DNA from 2 places in the Paraburkholderia sp. RL17-381-BIF-C genome. Region 1 is predicted to be linked to the other one. Evidence: predicted binding sites of a transcription regulator. Region 1 holds the regulator's gene; the other holds the start of a gene.

Region 1 (7,833 bases):
GTGGACAAGGCCGGCACCACGGCCAGCAATTGCTCGACGCCGACCACACCGGCCTGATAGCCGGACGTATTGGTGGCGTCCGCAGCCGCGCCGGCGATCGTGCCGCCGGTCGCGAGCACGGCGATACGCGGCAACGGCGGCGTGGCGCCTTCGTCTGAAGGCGTAGCGGAGGAAGAAGTCGAAGTGTTCATGGCGGCGATTGTAAGCGATGCGCCGCGCGCCGCCATGCATGGATAAACAAATGGCGCTTCACCGCCCCTGCGCATCCATCAAACCGCTTCTCGCAATTGCGCGGCGATCTCCGCTTCGTTCAACTGCGGCGCGAACATCTCGATCAACCGGTAGGCATACGCGCGCAGGAACGCGCCCTTGCGCAAACCGACCCGCGTCGTGCTCGCTTCGAACAGATGTTGCGTGTCGAGCGCGACCAGTTCCGTGTCGCGCTTCGGATCGTAGGCCATTGCCGCGACCACGCCGATACCCATGCCGAGTTCGACATAGGTCTTGATCACGTCGGCGTCGATTGCGGTCAGCACGACGTCGGGCAGCGCCCCCGCTTTCGCGAATGCCTGGTCGATATGCGAGCGGCCCGTGAAGTCCTGGTCGTACGTGACGATCGGGAATTCGGCGATCTCGTCGAGCGTCAGATTCTGCCGGCCCACCAGCGGATGGTCCTTCGGCACGACCACGACGTGATGCCACGAATAGCACGGGAACGTGACGATATCCGGGAAGCGGTCGAGCGCTTCGGTGGAGATGCCGATGTCCGCTTCACCGTTGATGATCATCTGCGCGATCTGTTGCGGGCTGCCCTGGCGCAACGCCAGATGCACCTTCGGGAACACCTCGGTGAATTGACGGATCACCTTCGGCAACGCATAACGCGCCTGCGTGTGAGTGGTCGCCACGACCAGGTGGCCGCTATCCTGATCGGCATACTGGCGCGCGACGCGGCGCAGATTCTCGGCGTCGAGCAGCATCCGCTCGATCAGCTGATGCACCGCCTTGCCCGGCTCGGTGAGGCCCGTCAGACGCTTGCCGCGTCGAATGAAAATGTCGACACCGAGTTCGTCTTCGAGATCCTTGATCTGTTTCGACACGCCTGACTGCGAGGTGTACAGCACGTTCGCCACCTCGGTCAGGTTCATGTTCTGACGCACGGCTTCGCGCACGAAGCGCAATTGCTGGAAATTCATCTGTATGTCTCCGGTTCGTCCAGAGTTGAGTTATTTGAGTTTGATTGAAACACCGAGTCGTGTTGCCGCGCGGCTGACCGCAACGCGCTCACTGCCCTCATTGCGCCGGGAATACGCGCAAGGCACGCGGCACCGCGGTCACGCCGTCGCCGATAGAGAGTTGCAGATCGCGCCACGCTTCCCGATCGAGTTCGGCTTCGAGCAGGTTGCCCTCGCGGCCCGCGAGTTCCACGCGCACCGAGCCGCCCAAGGTCACCACGCGCCGCACGTCGACCACAATGCCTTCGCGGTGGCCCGATGCCTGCGGATACAACTGCAGATCGTGCGGACGCACATAAGCGAACGCAGGACCGCTGAAATCGGCCTTGATCGACACCGGCAGCGCCGCGCCGTCGACCACGAAACCGCTCGCGTCGACCTTGCCGTGCAGACGGTTCGCGGCGCCTAGAAACTCGTAGACGAACGAGGTTTGCGGATGGTCATACACGTCCTGCGGACTGCCCACCTGCTCCACGTGCCCGCGATTGAGCACGACGATACGGTCCGCCACTTCGAGCGCTTCTTCCTGATCGTGCGTGACGAAAATCGTCGAGATATGCAGATCGTCGTGCAGGCGCCGCAGCCAGCTACGCAACTCCTTGCGCACCTTCGCATCCAGCGCGCCGAACGGTTCGTCGAGCAGCAGCACTTTCGGTTCGACCGCCAACGCGCGCGCGAGCGCGATACGCTGCCGCTGGCCGCCCGACAATTCCGACGGATAGCGTTGCGCGAGCCAGTCGAGTTGCACGAGCTTCAGCAGTTCATGCACCTTCTCGCGGATCACCGCTTCCGAGGGACGTTCCTTGCGCGGCTTCACGCGCAAGCCGAACGCCACGTTCTCGAACACCGTCATATGACGGAACAGCGCGTAATGCTGGAACACGAAGCCCACTTCCCGCTCGCGCGCGCCGACCGTCGCCACGTCCTGGCCTTGCAGCACGACCTGGCCGCCGTCCGCGTATTCGAGCCCGGCAATCACGCGCAGCAAGGTGGTCTTGCCACAACCCGACGGCCCGAGCAGCGCGACCAGCTCACCCGGCGGAAAGTCGAGTGTGACGTTATCGAGCGCGACGAAATCGCCGAAGCGCTTCTGCAGGTTACGAACGGTGATACCCATTACAGCTCTCCTTGCTTGAGCGGGTGTTGCTGCGATGCATGCGTTGTGTGGGTTGCGGGTGTTGCGCCCACCGGCGTGGTAACCGGACCGGCGTACGCGGGCACATCTCGCGCGGCCGACAGTTCCGCCGACATATGGCGTTCCGCGAGCAGCTTCAGGCCGAGCGTCACGAGCGCGAGCAGCGCCAGCACCGACGCCACGGCGAACGCCGCCGAGAAGTTGTATTCGTTGTAGAGAATTTCGACGTGCAGCGGCATCGTGTCGGTCTGGCCGCGAATATGGCCCGACACCACCGACACGGCACCGAACTCGCCCATTGCCCGCGCGTTACACAGAATCACGCCATACAGCAGGCCCCATTTGACGTTCGGCAGCGTGACGCGGCGGAAAGTCTGCCAGCCCGACGCGCCGAGCACGTGCGCGGCTTCTTCTTCGTCGTTGCCTTGTGCCTGCATCAACGGAATCAGCTCACGCGCGACGAACGGGAACGTCACGAAGATCGTCGCCATCACGATGCCCGGCACCGCGAAAATGATCTGGATGTTGTGGTCCTGCAGCCACGGGCCGAACCAACCCTGCGCGCCGAACATCAGCACGTAGATCAAGCCCGAGATCACCGGTGAAACCGAGAACGGCAGATCGATCAGCGTGGTCAGGAGCGCCTTGCCGCGGAATTCGAACTTGGCGATACACCATGAAGCCGCGAGACCGAACACGAGATTCAACGGCACGGCGATGGCGGCGGTGATCACGGTCAGCTTGATCGCCGAGAGCGCGTCCGGGTCGGCGAGCGATTCCAGATAGAAACCAAGACCTTTGGCCAGCGCCTGATAAAAGACGGCGACGAGCGGCACCACCAGAAACAGTGCGAGGAACAGCAGCGCGATGGCGGTCAGAATCCAGCGCACGAGCGGCGGTTCGGTGACCGGATCGGGACGGCGCGCTACATTGAGCGGCGCGCGCGGCGCCACGGCAACCGCAGCGGCGTTGTTCGCACCGCTCGCGGCGGATACGTCATTCACGGTTCGGCGGCTCATTGCACACCTCCGCCGATTGCCGCAACGCTCGCCACACTGGCGGCCGGCACCGGGCCCGCGCCACCGCGGCCCGTGCGGCGCTGCAAATACCACTGCAGGGTATTGATCAGCAGCAGCATCAGGAACGACACGACCAGCATCACCACCGCGATAGCCGTGGCGCCCGCGTAGTCGTATTGCTCGAGCTTCGTGATGATGAGAAGCGACGTGATTTCCGACTTCATCGGTACATTGCCGGCGATGAAAATCACCGAACCGTATTCGCCGAGCGCGCGCGCGAAAGCCAGCGCGAAGCCCGTCAACAGAGCCGGAAACACGGCCGGCAACACCACGCGGCGAAACGTCAGCCAGCGCGAAGCGCCCAGGCACGCGGCCGCTTCTTCCTGTTCGCGTTCGAATTCTTCGAGCACCGGCTGCACCGTGCGCACGACGAACGGCAAACCGATGAACGTCAGCGCGACCAGCACGCCGGCCGGCGTGAACGCGATTTTCAGGCCGAGCGGTTCGAGGAACTGTCCGATCCAGCCATTGCCCGCATACACGGCCGCAAGCGAAATGCCGGCCACCGAGGTGGGCAGCGCGAACGGCAGATCGACCACGGCGTCGACGATGCGCTTGAACGGAAACGTGTAGCGCACCAGCACCCACGCCACCAGAAAGCCGAACACCGCGTTGATCAGCGCGCCGCCGAGCGCGGAAAAGAACGTCAGGCGATACGACGCGAGCACGCGCGGCGAACTCACCGCGCGCACGAACTGGCTCCAGTCGAGCGTCGCGGTCTTCAGAAAGGTCGCCGCCAGCGGAATCAGCACCACGAGGCTCAGATAAGCCACCGTGATGCCGAGTGTCAGGCCAAAACCGGGCAAGGCGCTCGGTTTTCGGAAGGTCAACGTCGTCATGCTCGTTACTCGTTCAGGTTGATGCTCGTGTTTCCGGCCGCCGGGCCCTGGCTGGCCAAAAGCGCGCCCCTTGGGGCGCGCTCCGGAGTGACGCGTTGCCGCATCGCTTTGCTGCCTATGCCGGTGAAGGCAACGGCTCGATAGTTACTGCGGTTGATAGATCGAATCGAATACACCGCCGTCGGCAAAGTGCGTCTTCTGCGCGTTGGTCCAGCCGCCGAACGAATCGTCGACCGTGTACAGCTTCAGCTTCGGAAACTTGGCGGTCAGCTCGGCCGGCACCTTGTTCGATCGCGGACGGTAGAAGTTCTTCGCCGCGATTTCCTGGCCTTGCTCGCTATACAGGAAGTTCAGATATGCTTCGGCGAGCTTGCGCGTGCCGTGCTTGTCCACCACTTTGTCCACCACCGCAACCGGCGGCTCGGCCAGAATGCTGACCGACGGCACCACGATCTCGAACTTCTCCGGCCCGAACTCCTTCAGCGACAGGAAGGCTTCGTTTTCCCATGCGATCAGCACGTCGCCGATACCGCGTTGCACGAAGCTGGTGGTCGCGCCGCGCGCGCCCGAATCGAGCACGCCGGCGTTCTTGTAGAGCTTGCCGACGAATTCCCTGGCCTTCTGATCGTTGCCGCCTGGTTGATGCTCCGCATACGCCCACGCCGCCAGGTAGTTCCAGCGCGCCCCGCCCGAGGTCTTCGGATTCGGCGTGACGATCGACACACCCGGCTTGATCAGGTCGTCCCAATCCTTGATGTGCTTCGGGTTGCCCTTGCGCACCAGAAACACGATCGTCGACGTGTACGGCGACGCGTTATCCGGCAAGCGCTTCTGCCAGCCCTTGTCCAGCAAGCCCTTGTTGGCCAGCGCGTCGATGTCGTAAGCGAGCGCGAGCGTCACGACGTCGGCCTGCAGACCGTCGAGCACCGAACGCGCCTGCGCGCCGGAGCCGCCGTGCGACTGCTTGAAGGTGATCGTCTCGCCGGTCTTCGCCTTCCATTCCTTGCCGAACGCCTGGTTGACGTCCTGATACAGCTCGCGCGTCGGGTCGTAGGACACGTTCAGCAGTGTCGTGTCGGCAGCGTGCGCCTGCGCCATCACGCCGAGCGCGCTCGCCGCGCCCAATGCGAGCGCCGCGATGAGTTTCTTCGTTTTGCCTGCCAGCCCCGTACCTTGGTGATTCATGTCAACTTTCTCCGCGTTGTGCGCTGAAACAGCGTGTCGTGTCTTTTTGCGTCGCGGTCACGTGCACATGAACGCCAACTGGAGGCCAGTCTATCGAAGGGCTTTCATCATTAAAAATAATGTTTCTTCATTCTTTAATACGCAAAAGTGGTAATGACAGCTGGATAAGGCGTTGCGGCACGAAAACGGGTGTTGTAGCGTCGTTTGACGACGCTCCAACGCCACCCCTCGGCACGAACTTAAAGTAAAGCTTGAATTGCGCGGAATACTGTATAAAAATACAGTCACCTGTTCATACATACAGTGGCGCCATGACCAAACTCACCGCACGACAGCAGCAGGTTTTCGATCTGATCCGCAGGGCTATCGAACGCACCGGCTTTCCGCCCACCCGCGCGGAGATCGCCGCCGAACTGGGCTTCAGCTCGGCCAACTCGGCAGAAGAACATCTGCGGGCGCTCGCCCGCAAGGGCGTGATCGAACTCGCGGCCGGCGCGTCGCGCGGCATCCGCCTGCTGGCGGGCCCGGAAGATTCGCCGCACCAGTTCACGTTGCCGCACGCCAGCATCATGCAACTGTCGCTGCCGCTGATCGGGCGGGTGGCCGCGGGTAGCCCGATCCTCGCGCAGGAACATATCTCGCAGCACTACGCGTGCGACCCGGCGCTGTTTTCGAGCAAGCCCGATTACCTGCTGAAGGTGCGCGGGTTGTCCATGCGCGACGCGGGCATCTTCGACGGCGACCTGCTCGCGGTGCAAAAGAGAACGGAAGCCAAAGACGGCCAGATCATCATTGCCCGGCTTGGCGACGACGTCACGGTCAAGCGCCTGAAGCGCCGGCCGAACGGGCTCGAGTTGATCGCCGAGAACCCCGATTACGAAAACATCTTCGTTGAAACCGGCAGTGCGGAATTCGCGCTGGAAGGTATCGCCGTAGGGCTGATTCGCCCCGGCGAGTTCTGAACGGTCAGGTTCCAGGCGGCTTGTTTCCCAGCACTTCGATCCAAGCCCCTTCTTGCCCGTTCGACAGAGTAGAAAGCCGCGCCAACGCCGCATTAGCGCTGCATTAACGCTGCATCGCCTGGAGAGTCTCATGGAACGTCTTGCCCGCCTGCTGCCTTTTCGCCAGTTCGGTCGTCTGCGCCATCTTCGCAAGCTGGTGCCCTGCTCATTGATCGAGGCGTCCACGGCCAGCACGCCGTCGCTGTTCGATGCGCCGGACAGCGTGTCGAGCCTGCCATCGTCGTTGCCGGCGTTTGCCCGCGTGTCGCTGAACTCGGGTCTGAATACGGCCGAACCGGCCCGTCGCGCACCAGTGCGGGTCTATCACGGCCCGTCGCGCCTCATCATGGTCGGCACGGTGGACGCTGTGTGCCGCATGATCGACCGCTGCATTGCCGACGAGGCAAACGTCCACGGGGCGGTATTCGAGTCTTGATGGAAGGTATGGCCGGCGGCGATATCGCATCGCATGGGATCGTTTTCGTGTGGCCGCGGTCCACGTTAGATCACACCTGATGGAGAGTCCCGTTCGATGGCAGTTTCGAAACGCATTAAAGGCGGCGCCACCCGGCCGCTGATCGTCACGCTGATCGTGATTGTGGTGATCGCGGCGCTTGGGTTTACGTACGCATCACCGTATCTCGCGCTGAACAATCTCAAACGCGCCGCCGATGCACGCGACACGCAAACGGTCAATCAATACGTCGACTTTCCCGCGTTGCGCGAGAGCCTGAAGCAGCAGGTCGCCGGGCTGCTCACGCGGCGGCTCGACGCGCACAGCAACGGCAATCCGCTGGCCGCCATTGGCGCGATGATCGGCGTCGCGTTGATTGGCCCGCTTGTGGATGCCTATGCGACACCAGACGGCGTGGCGGCCTTGCTGAACGGCATGCCGCCCCGCGGCGATCCGGGCGAACGGCCGCCCGCACCGCCGGCCGCGAACACGCCGGCGGATGGCGCCGCGGCCTCACCCGCACCGGCGACACCTACGGCGCCTGCCGTCGGCAACGCAGGCAACGCAGGCAACGGCAACACCAACGCCGCGCCTGCGCAACCGCCGCAAACCACCGCGGGCTATCGCGGCCTCAACGAGTTCGTCGTCACATACCAGCACGGCGCCGGAGACGCGCGTTACTCGGCGATCTTTCAGCGCGAGGGTGTCTTCACATGGAAGCTGGCCGCGGTCAACCTGAATGAGTGACCGCCTGGGGTCGTCGGGCCGAGGCGGCCGGCCCGTTGAGCATGCTCGCGGTAGCACTGTACCCAGGCGCGATACGCAGCCGCTATCAGGCCGCCGCCTGCTGCTGCTCCTGGGCCGAAGAACACGCCACCAGAATGCTGCACGAGACGCGGTCGAGC
Region 2 (7,833 bases), on a different contig from region 1:
TGCCGGGCGACGCTTCCCTCTAAAGCGGGCGCACCCGCCCCGCACGCCCTTAAGTTTCCCCCCGATCCGCCGTTATGCAGTCGAGGTCCGCTCGTCGGGATACGTCCCGCTGGTTACGCGGCAACAGGCAGGAATCAAGCGCGCCGGCATCGAACGTCGCGTCTCCCAAGGCCCGCGCGGCCGGGTGGCGCGGTGAAGCCGCGCGGCAGGACCAAACGGGATAACTCATGGGTCAAATCACCCTCACGCTCAAAGACGAGACCATTGCGACACTGCGCAAGGATTTCGACGCTTTTCTGCGGGTATCGCTGAAGCTCGATCCGCAGTTCGCGACGCCGTCGTTTGAGGACTTTTTGCGCGCCAAGCTGCTCGACAATATGGTGCCGCTGACCGAACACGCGGTTCAGCGGATGTTGCAGGGCGGCCAGTACGCTTGGGCCAAACGAACGCTCGACAAGGAGTTTCCGGACGTCGTCGCAATCCTGATGCGGCAGGCGGGCGAATTCGGCTTCGGTTTCGCGGCCCGCTCGGAATGGACGCCGGAAGAACTCGCCAAGCAGTGCCGCGACTGGGCGGCGGCGATCGTCAAGGAAGCGGAAGGCGACGCCACGCTGGTCGACCCGCTCGCGGCGCAGATCAAGAGCGCGGCGCAGGACATTCAGGCGCTCGAGGAAGTCATGCAGACACCCGCCTGGAGGCTGGTGGAATCGCTGCGCCAGCGCGTCTACGAGGCCAAGGTGGCGTGCGAAACGAGCGTGGGGAGCACCGCGCGCGAGAAGCTCGGCGAACTGCGCGGGCTTCTGCGGCTGGGCATCTCGCACGGCTCGTTCCAGAAACAGGAAGCGCAGCAGATCATGGAATTCCTGCGTTTGCTCAAGCCGGAGATTTTCGTCGAAGAGCCGTACGACGTGTTCTCGCGCATGGCGGCCTGGCTGCGCAACTTCTTCGTGCCGCCGCGTCCGGCCCCGCAGCAACAACAACGGCAGTCGCGCTGAAGCTCGAAGCCTTCGGAAACGAGCGCCGACTTACTGGCAGCCAACCTATCTGGTCGAAGCGCCGCGTGTCTTGCAGAACGACTCCGGCGCGCGTGCCCCGGGGGCGGGCCGCGACCCGCAGCCGCCGAAAAAACGTCATCTCCAATAGCGCGCCTCGCCAAAGGGCCTTTTTTCTCGCGCGGGCGCCCGGCGTCAAGCGGCATCAATCGTGTCACGGCAGGCGCCGCGCCCGTAACGGCGGCACCCACCGCATTCTCAATCCCACATCTTCCTGAGTTTCGCCGCGATCTCGATCTTCGCCTGCGCGGCGGCGGCCAGCCCGGCCGCCGTGGGCGCGCTCGGAACCGGCACCCGCGGCCACGCGTAGGCGTCGAACAGCGGCATGAGATGCGCGGGAATAAAGCGCGTACGCGACGCCCACACGTGACGATCACCCATATGCGTCTGGTTGTGCACGTAAAAGCGCTGCGGCACGACGATATGCAGATCCTCTTTCGCGCGCGTCATCGCCACGTAGAGCAGGCGGCGCTCCTCGTCGATTTCCTCTTCGCTGCCAGTGCCGAGGTCGGAGGGAATGCAGCCGTCCACACCGTTCAGCACGAACACGTTGCGCCACTCCTGCCCCTTCGCGGAATGAATCGTGGAGAGGATCAGGTAGTCTTCGTCGAGCAACGGCACGCCGGATTCGTCGCTGGTGGCATCGGGCGGATCGAGCGTCAGCTCGGTCAGAAAGCGTTCACGCGACGCATACGTGCCCGCGATGCTCTCCATCTGCAACACGTCCGCATGGCGGATCGCAGCGTCCTCGTGGTTGCGCTCGAGATGCGGCTCGTACCACCGGCGCACCATCTCGAACTCGGCGGGCCACGGCGTCTGGCGGCCGTACACGCTCGACATCAGCTTGACGAACGGATGCCAGTCTTCCTGCGCGCGAGCCGGCGCGGCGAAGGCCGCCAATGCGCCACCGGCGGTGTCGGCCGGATTGCCGCTGCCCGCGCGCGCGACGATCTCGTCGAGCACCTTGGCAGCCGTGGCCGGCCCCACGCCCGGCAGCAACTGCACGACGCGAAAGCCGGCGACGCGGTCGCGCGGATTTTCCGCCCAGCGCAGCACGGCGAGCACGTCTTTCACGTGCACCGAATCGAGAAACTTCAAGCCTCCGAATTTCACGAATGGGATGTTGCGCCGGGTCAGTTCGATCTCCAGCGCGACGCTGTGATGCGCGGCGCGAAACAGCACCGCCTGTGATTTGAGCTTCATGCCCTGCTCGCGCGCCTCGAGCACCTGTTCGACGATGTAGCGCGCCTGATCGGCCTCGTCGGCGACGCTCACGAGGCGCGGGCGCTGCGCCGACGCCTTGTCGGTCCAGAGATTCTTCGTGTAGCGCTCGCTGGCCAGTTCGATCACCGCGTTCGACGCCGCCAGAATCGGCGCGGTCGACCGGTAATTGCGCTCGAGCGTGACCTGTTTGGCCGGCGGGTCGAAATGCGCGGGGAAATCGAGAATGTTGCGCACGGTCGCGCCGCGAAACGAATAGATGGACTGGGCGTCGTCGCCGACCACGGTCAGGCCGCGGCCGTCCGGCTTCAATGCGAGCAGGATCGACGCCTGCAGACGGTTGGTGTCCTGATATTCGTCCACCAGCACGTGATCGAAGCGCGCCGACAGGTCGGCGGCGATGGCCGGCTCGGCCGCCATGTGCGACCAGTAAAGCAGCAGGTCGTCGTAGTCCAGCACGCTCTGCTTCTGTTTGGCCTCGACATAAGCCGCGAACAGCCTGCGCAGATCGGCTTCCCATTCACGGCACCAGGGGAACGCACTGTCGAGCACCTGGCCGAGCGACGCGCCGGCGTTCACAACGCGCGAGTAGATGGCAAAGCACGTGCCCTTGGCCGGGAAACGCCGCTCTTTCGCCGACAAACCGAGCTCGTGGCGCACCAGATTCATCAGGTCGGCGGAATCTTCGCGGTCGTTGATCGTAAAGGCCGGCGCGAGGCCGATCAGGTCCGCGTACTCGCGCAACAGCCGCGCGCCCACGCTATGGAACGTGCCCGACCATGTCAGCCCTTGCGCGAGCGCGGCTCGCGTGCCGAGCGCCGCGCCGGCGATGCGCGTGACGCGCCGGGTCATTTCGAGCGCAGCGCGACGCGAAAACGTTAGCAGCAGGATGCGGCGCGGATCGGCGCCGTTCACCACCAGATTGGCGACCCGGTGAGCGAGAGTGTTGGTCTTGCCGGAGCCGGCGCCCGCGATCACCAGCAATGCGCCGGGCGGCGCGGTAGGCGTGTCGGCGCCGTACTCGACGGCTTCGCGCTGCGCGTCGTTGAGCTTTGCCAGCCAGGCGGCGGTATCGAACGACGGGGATTCGGCGACGGAGAGCACGATCGGTTTGGACGTTAGGTGGATTCAGTACGGCGACGCATACTGTATATCCATACAACCCTCGTCGACAAGCGACCCTTTTTTCGACCGCGCGCCCTCGGCGGCCGGCATCCCGCCGTATGACAATTGCGCAAATGAAAAATGGCCCGTGGCGTGGAAGCGCACGGGCCATTTCTTTGAAAACGCAACGCGAAGCCGTTCACACGTCGCCGCGAGGCCAGCGGTCAAGCCGGGCTCGGTCTTCGCGTCCTTCAGGGGCTACTGCGTCTTCGCGTCCTTCACATTGGCGTCGGCCTTGGCCTTATCGGCGTCGGCCTGAGCGTCGGTTTTCTTCTTGTCCGCCTTGGCTTGCGCGACGGACGCTTTCTTATCCGCCTTCGACTGCTCCTTGGCCGCCTTCTTGTCGGCATGGGTAACCGGCGCCGCAGCCGGATCGCTAGCCTGCGCGAAGGCAACCGACGACAGGCAGCCCGCGATCAACGCGGCCGAAATTCTGGACTTCATGGACAGAGTGATATTCATGCGATACCTCCGTGAAACGAGATGCCTGGACCTTGCGATCCTTCAAACGCGATCGGTCAAGGCGGCGGCGTTGGCAACCTATGCCGCCCCGCCACCGCCTTGATGCTCAGCCTCGGTCTTAGTGCTTGACGTCGGCGCCGTCCGCCTGGACGCCGGCCTGGCCTTGCATGTCCATCTTCATTTCGTTGTTGGCGGCCTGCTTATCCGCCTTCTGGTTGATCTTTGCGCCGCGCACCTCTTCCTTGTACTGCGCCTTGGCGGCCTTCTGCTGGTCCTTCAGCTCGGCCTTGGATGCCTTTTTCGACGCGCGATATTCAGCGTTGGCCTTCGCATTGGCGTCGCGCTTCTGCACCAGCGGGTCCGTCGAACCCGACGCCGTCAGGCGCGCCGGGGGCGGCGTCACCGGCTGCACGCCCTGCGCGGCGGGTGCAGCGGGCGCAACGTCGGCGCCTTGCATCTGGACTTGCGGCTGGCCGTTGACACCCTCGGCCGGTTGCGCAGTCTGCGCAACGGCTGCGGTGGCCGCGAACGCGGTCACGGCGGCAGTCAGGGCGGTATTGATCAGAAGCGTTCGAATTTGGGTCATGACTCATCCTCTCTAAAGTTGTTGTGACGCGGGCGACCTGTCCGGCGTTACGCATTCTCGAGCCGCTTTGCAAGCTTGCTCTGCGTGCCTCGCCCGGTCTGCTCGCTGCCAGATCAATCCAGCAGGCTTTACCACTGACCTGCACTTTACGAGTGAAGTTCGTGTCTTACGAACGGTGTTACGCAACGTTTCACTTTCTGACAATCACATAACATCTGCTTGCAGATGCTCACGCAGAGTCGGCGCACACCTTGAACTTCATCCAGGGCAAGCTTCTGGCTTATGATGCGAACCCCTTGCCTGAAGGCGCAAACGCCATGCCCAACCTAGATTTCACCCTCACCGGCGACTACGTCGAACTGCATAATCTGCTGAAGATAACGGGGCTTGCGGACAGTGGCGGCTCGGCAAAAATGATGGTGGCGGACGGTGCTGTCACCGTAGACGGCCGGGTCGAGACGCGTAAAACCTGCAAAATCCGCGCGGGCCAGGTCGTCTTGCTCGGCGACACGCGGATTGCGGTTCACGAAGCCTGACGCAACGCCCCGCCGCTCTGCGGTTTCCGAAAACTCGGAGGAGGCGCGCGCACCAAAATCGTGCCGTCTCCATCGACAGCGCCGCGCCTAAGCAATAAGCTGTCAGTTTCGACAGACAAACAATCGGCTGACACGCCGGCTGGCGGTTGCTTCGTGCGCTTGTTTCGTACGATTGCCTCGTGCGTTCACCAAGGCCCGCCGAACCGCTGCCCTCGCCACCGCCCGCGCGACTACCGCGCCCGCCGTCGCGCTGTCGCCACTTCCGCTGCCAAGCGCTCCATGACTCAATCCGGCTTCACCCGGGTGGCCGCCCGGCCGCCGACCCTGACCCGCCACGCGGCGGACACTGCCCGCCTCGCCGCGCCGCTCGCCATTGCGCAGCTCTCGCAAATGGCCATGGGCGTGACCGACACGATCCTGCTCGGCTCGCTCGGCCCCGACGCGCTCGCGGCCGGCGGCCTCGGCGCGAACCTGTTTTTCGTGGTGGTCACGCTGCTGCAAGGCGTGCTGACCTCCGTCAGCGTGAGCGTGTCGCACGCGCGCGGCGCAGAGGACGAGGGCCGCGTGCCGCACATCTACTGGACCGGTTTCGTGCTGTCCGTGCTGCTGTCAGTGCCGGCGTTCTTCCTGCTCTCGTTCGCCACGCCGATCCTGCTCGCTTTCGGCGAACCCGCGCTGCTCGCGCACAACGTCGGTGAGTACGCGGCGGTGCTGCGCTGGGGGTCGCTCGGCAGCCTGATCGGCGTCGGCCTGATGCGCTCGTTCCTGCCGGCCATCGGCGCGGCCAAACGGCTGTTGTGGGTGTCGCTCGCGAGCGTCGGCGTGAACGGGTTTCTCAACTACGGGCTGATTCACGGCGCCTATGGTTTGCCGCGGCTCGGCTTTCTCGGATCGGCGGCCGCGACTTCCATCACCGTCTGGCTGAGCGCGCTCGTGCTGATGGCGCTGTTGCATTTGCGGCCGCGCTACCGGCACTTCGTCGTCGCCACCCGGCCGAACGTGCCGTTGATGGGCGAACTGTTCGGCATCGGCTGGCCGGTCGCGATCACCTACGGTGTCGAATCGACGCTCTTTCTCGCCACCGGCCTGATGGTCGGGCTGCTCGGCGAGTCGCAACTGGCCGCGCATCAGATCGCGCTGAACGTCGCCTCGGTGGCCTTCATGGTGCCGCTCGCGATCGGCCAGGCGGCCAACGTGCGAGTTGGCTTCTGGTCCGGCGCCGGCCAGCCGCTCGCCGCGCGCCATGCGGGGTTTGTCGCGCTGGCGCTCGGCGTCGCCTTCATGACGCTGTCGGGGCTCGTGCTGATCGCCGCGCCGCACTGGATCGTCGGCCTCTATCTGCATCTGGACGATCCGGCCAACGCGGCCACGGTCGCGCTCGCGAGTTCGCTGCTCGGCGTGGCGGCGATCTTCCAGATCGTCGACGGCATGCAGACGGTCGGTTCCGGCTGTCTGCGCGGCCTGAAAGACACCCGTGTACCCATGATCGCCGCCGCGTTCGGTTACTGGGTGATCGGTTTCCCGACCGGCTACACGCTGGCGTTTCACTTCGGTCTCGGCGCGCGCGGCTTGTGGTGGGGACTCGCCGCCGGCCTCGCGAGCGTCGCACTGCTGATGACGCTGCGCTTTCACAAACTGAGCCTGCGGCGCGTGCCGGCCAATCCCGTTTGAACGATGCCCGACTGGTTGCACGCGCAACCACCGGCGCACGGGAAATTCGCCGCGAACGGTAAAATACCGTGTTCCGGCGCATGGACGCGCACCCGCGTCCATGCGCCGAAAACCCACTCGCGCGCCTCAAAAAGGCCCGCGCAGCCCGACGGCTCATCACCCGCCATCACGGCTTGCCGCGCTCACGCGGCAGACTCCCGCAAGCGCGCCGCCAACGGCGGCGTGCCGCTCGACCGACCCTGCTTCTCGCGATAAAACATAATCAAGGAACACCTCTCATGCTTGCCCGCGTCACCCGTCTCTTCCCGCTCTGGGCCGTGATCGTTTCGATTGCCGCGTACTGCTCGCCCGCCTCGTTCTCAGGCATCGCGCCGCACGTCACCACGCTGCTGACCATCATCATGCTGGCAATGGGCGTCACGCTCTCCGTGGCCGATTTCCAGCGTGTCTTCACGCGGCCCGCGCCGGTGATCGCCGGCATCGTGCTGCACTATCTCGTCATGCCGCTCGCCGCGTGGGTGATCGCCAAGGCGTTGCGCATGCCGCCGGACCTCACCGCCGGCATGGTGCTAGTGGGCAGCGTGGCGAGCGGCACGGCGTCGAACGTGATGATCTACCTCGCGCGCGGCGACGTTGCGTTGTCGGTGACGATCAGCGCGCTGTCGACCCTCGTCGGCGTATTCGCGACGCCGCTGCTCACGCGTCTTTACGTGGACGCCTCGATCGCCGTCGACGTACACGGCATGCTGATGAGCATCCTGCAAATCGTCGCGTTGCCGATCGTGGTCGGCCTGATCGTCAATCATCTGTTCGGCAAAATCGTGCGCAAGATCGAACCGGTTCTGCCGCTGATCTCGATGGTCGCGATCGTGCTGATCATCGGCGCGGTGGTGGGCGGCACGCAGAAGAGCATCGCGTCGGTCGGCCTCGTGGTGATGCTGGGCGTGGTGCTGCACAACGGCATCGGTTTGCTCGGCGGCTATTGGGGCGGGCGTCTGCTCGGCTTCGACGAAGCCGTGTGCCGCACGCTCGCCATCGAAGTGGGCATGCAGAACTCGGGCCTCGCCGCGACGCTCGGCAAGCTCTATTTCACGCCGATCGCGGCGTTGCCCGGCGCGCTGTTTTCGGTGTGGCACAACCT

What was found. The regulator LexA, encoded in region 1, represses DNA repair genes until DNA is damaged. The targets are predictions, from matches to a motif close to ACTGTATNNNNATACAGT.
Region 2: P0D70_RS28710 (ATP-dependent helicase) is a predicted target of LexA. The motif match lies at 3,419-3,436, and genes of this name have one in related genera.

Annotation. Positions count from the first base shown of each region.
Region 1 is NZ_JARESX010000004.1:90,908-98,740, reverse strand. Features, by position in the region: gene P0D70_RS04840 (asparaginase) at 1-191, opposite strand, end outside; gene P0D70_RS04835 (CysB family HTH-type transcriptional regulator) at 270-1,196, opposite strand; gene P0D70_RS04830 (sulfate/molybdate ABC transporter ATP-binding protein) at 1,294-2,352, opposite strand; gene cysW (sulfate ABC transporter permease subunit CysW) at 2,352-3,389, opposite strand; gene cysT (sulfate ABC transporter permease subunit CysT) at 3,386-4,288, opposite strand; gene P0D70_RS04815 (sulfate ABC transporter substrate-binding protein) at 4,433-5,473, opposite strand; gene lexA (transcriptional repressor LexA) at 5,785-6,435, shown strand; gene P0D70_RS04805 (hypothetical protein) at 6,566-6,910, shown strand; gene P0D70_RS04800 (DUF2939 domain-containing protein) at 7,007-7,675, shown strand; gene P0D70_RS04795 (universal stress protein) at 7,761-7,833, opposite strand, start outside.
Region 2 is NZ_JARESX010000064.1:31,479-39,311, reverse strand. Features, by position in the region: gene P0D70_RS28715 (DUF4088 family protein) at 228-995, shown strand; gene P0D70_RS28710 (ATP-dependent helicase) at 1,251-3,377, opposite strand; gene P0D70_RS28705 (hypothetical protein) at 3,636-3,899, opposite strand; gene P0D70_RS28700 (hypothetical protein) at 4,018-4,485, opposite strand; gene P0D70_RS28695 (RNA-binding S4 domain-containing protein) at 4,803-5,021, shown strand; gene P0D70_RS28690 (MATE family efflux transporter) at 5,301-6,692, shown strand; gene panS (ketopantoate/pantoate/pantothenate transporter PanS) at 6,971-7,833, shown strand, end outside.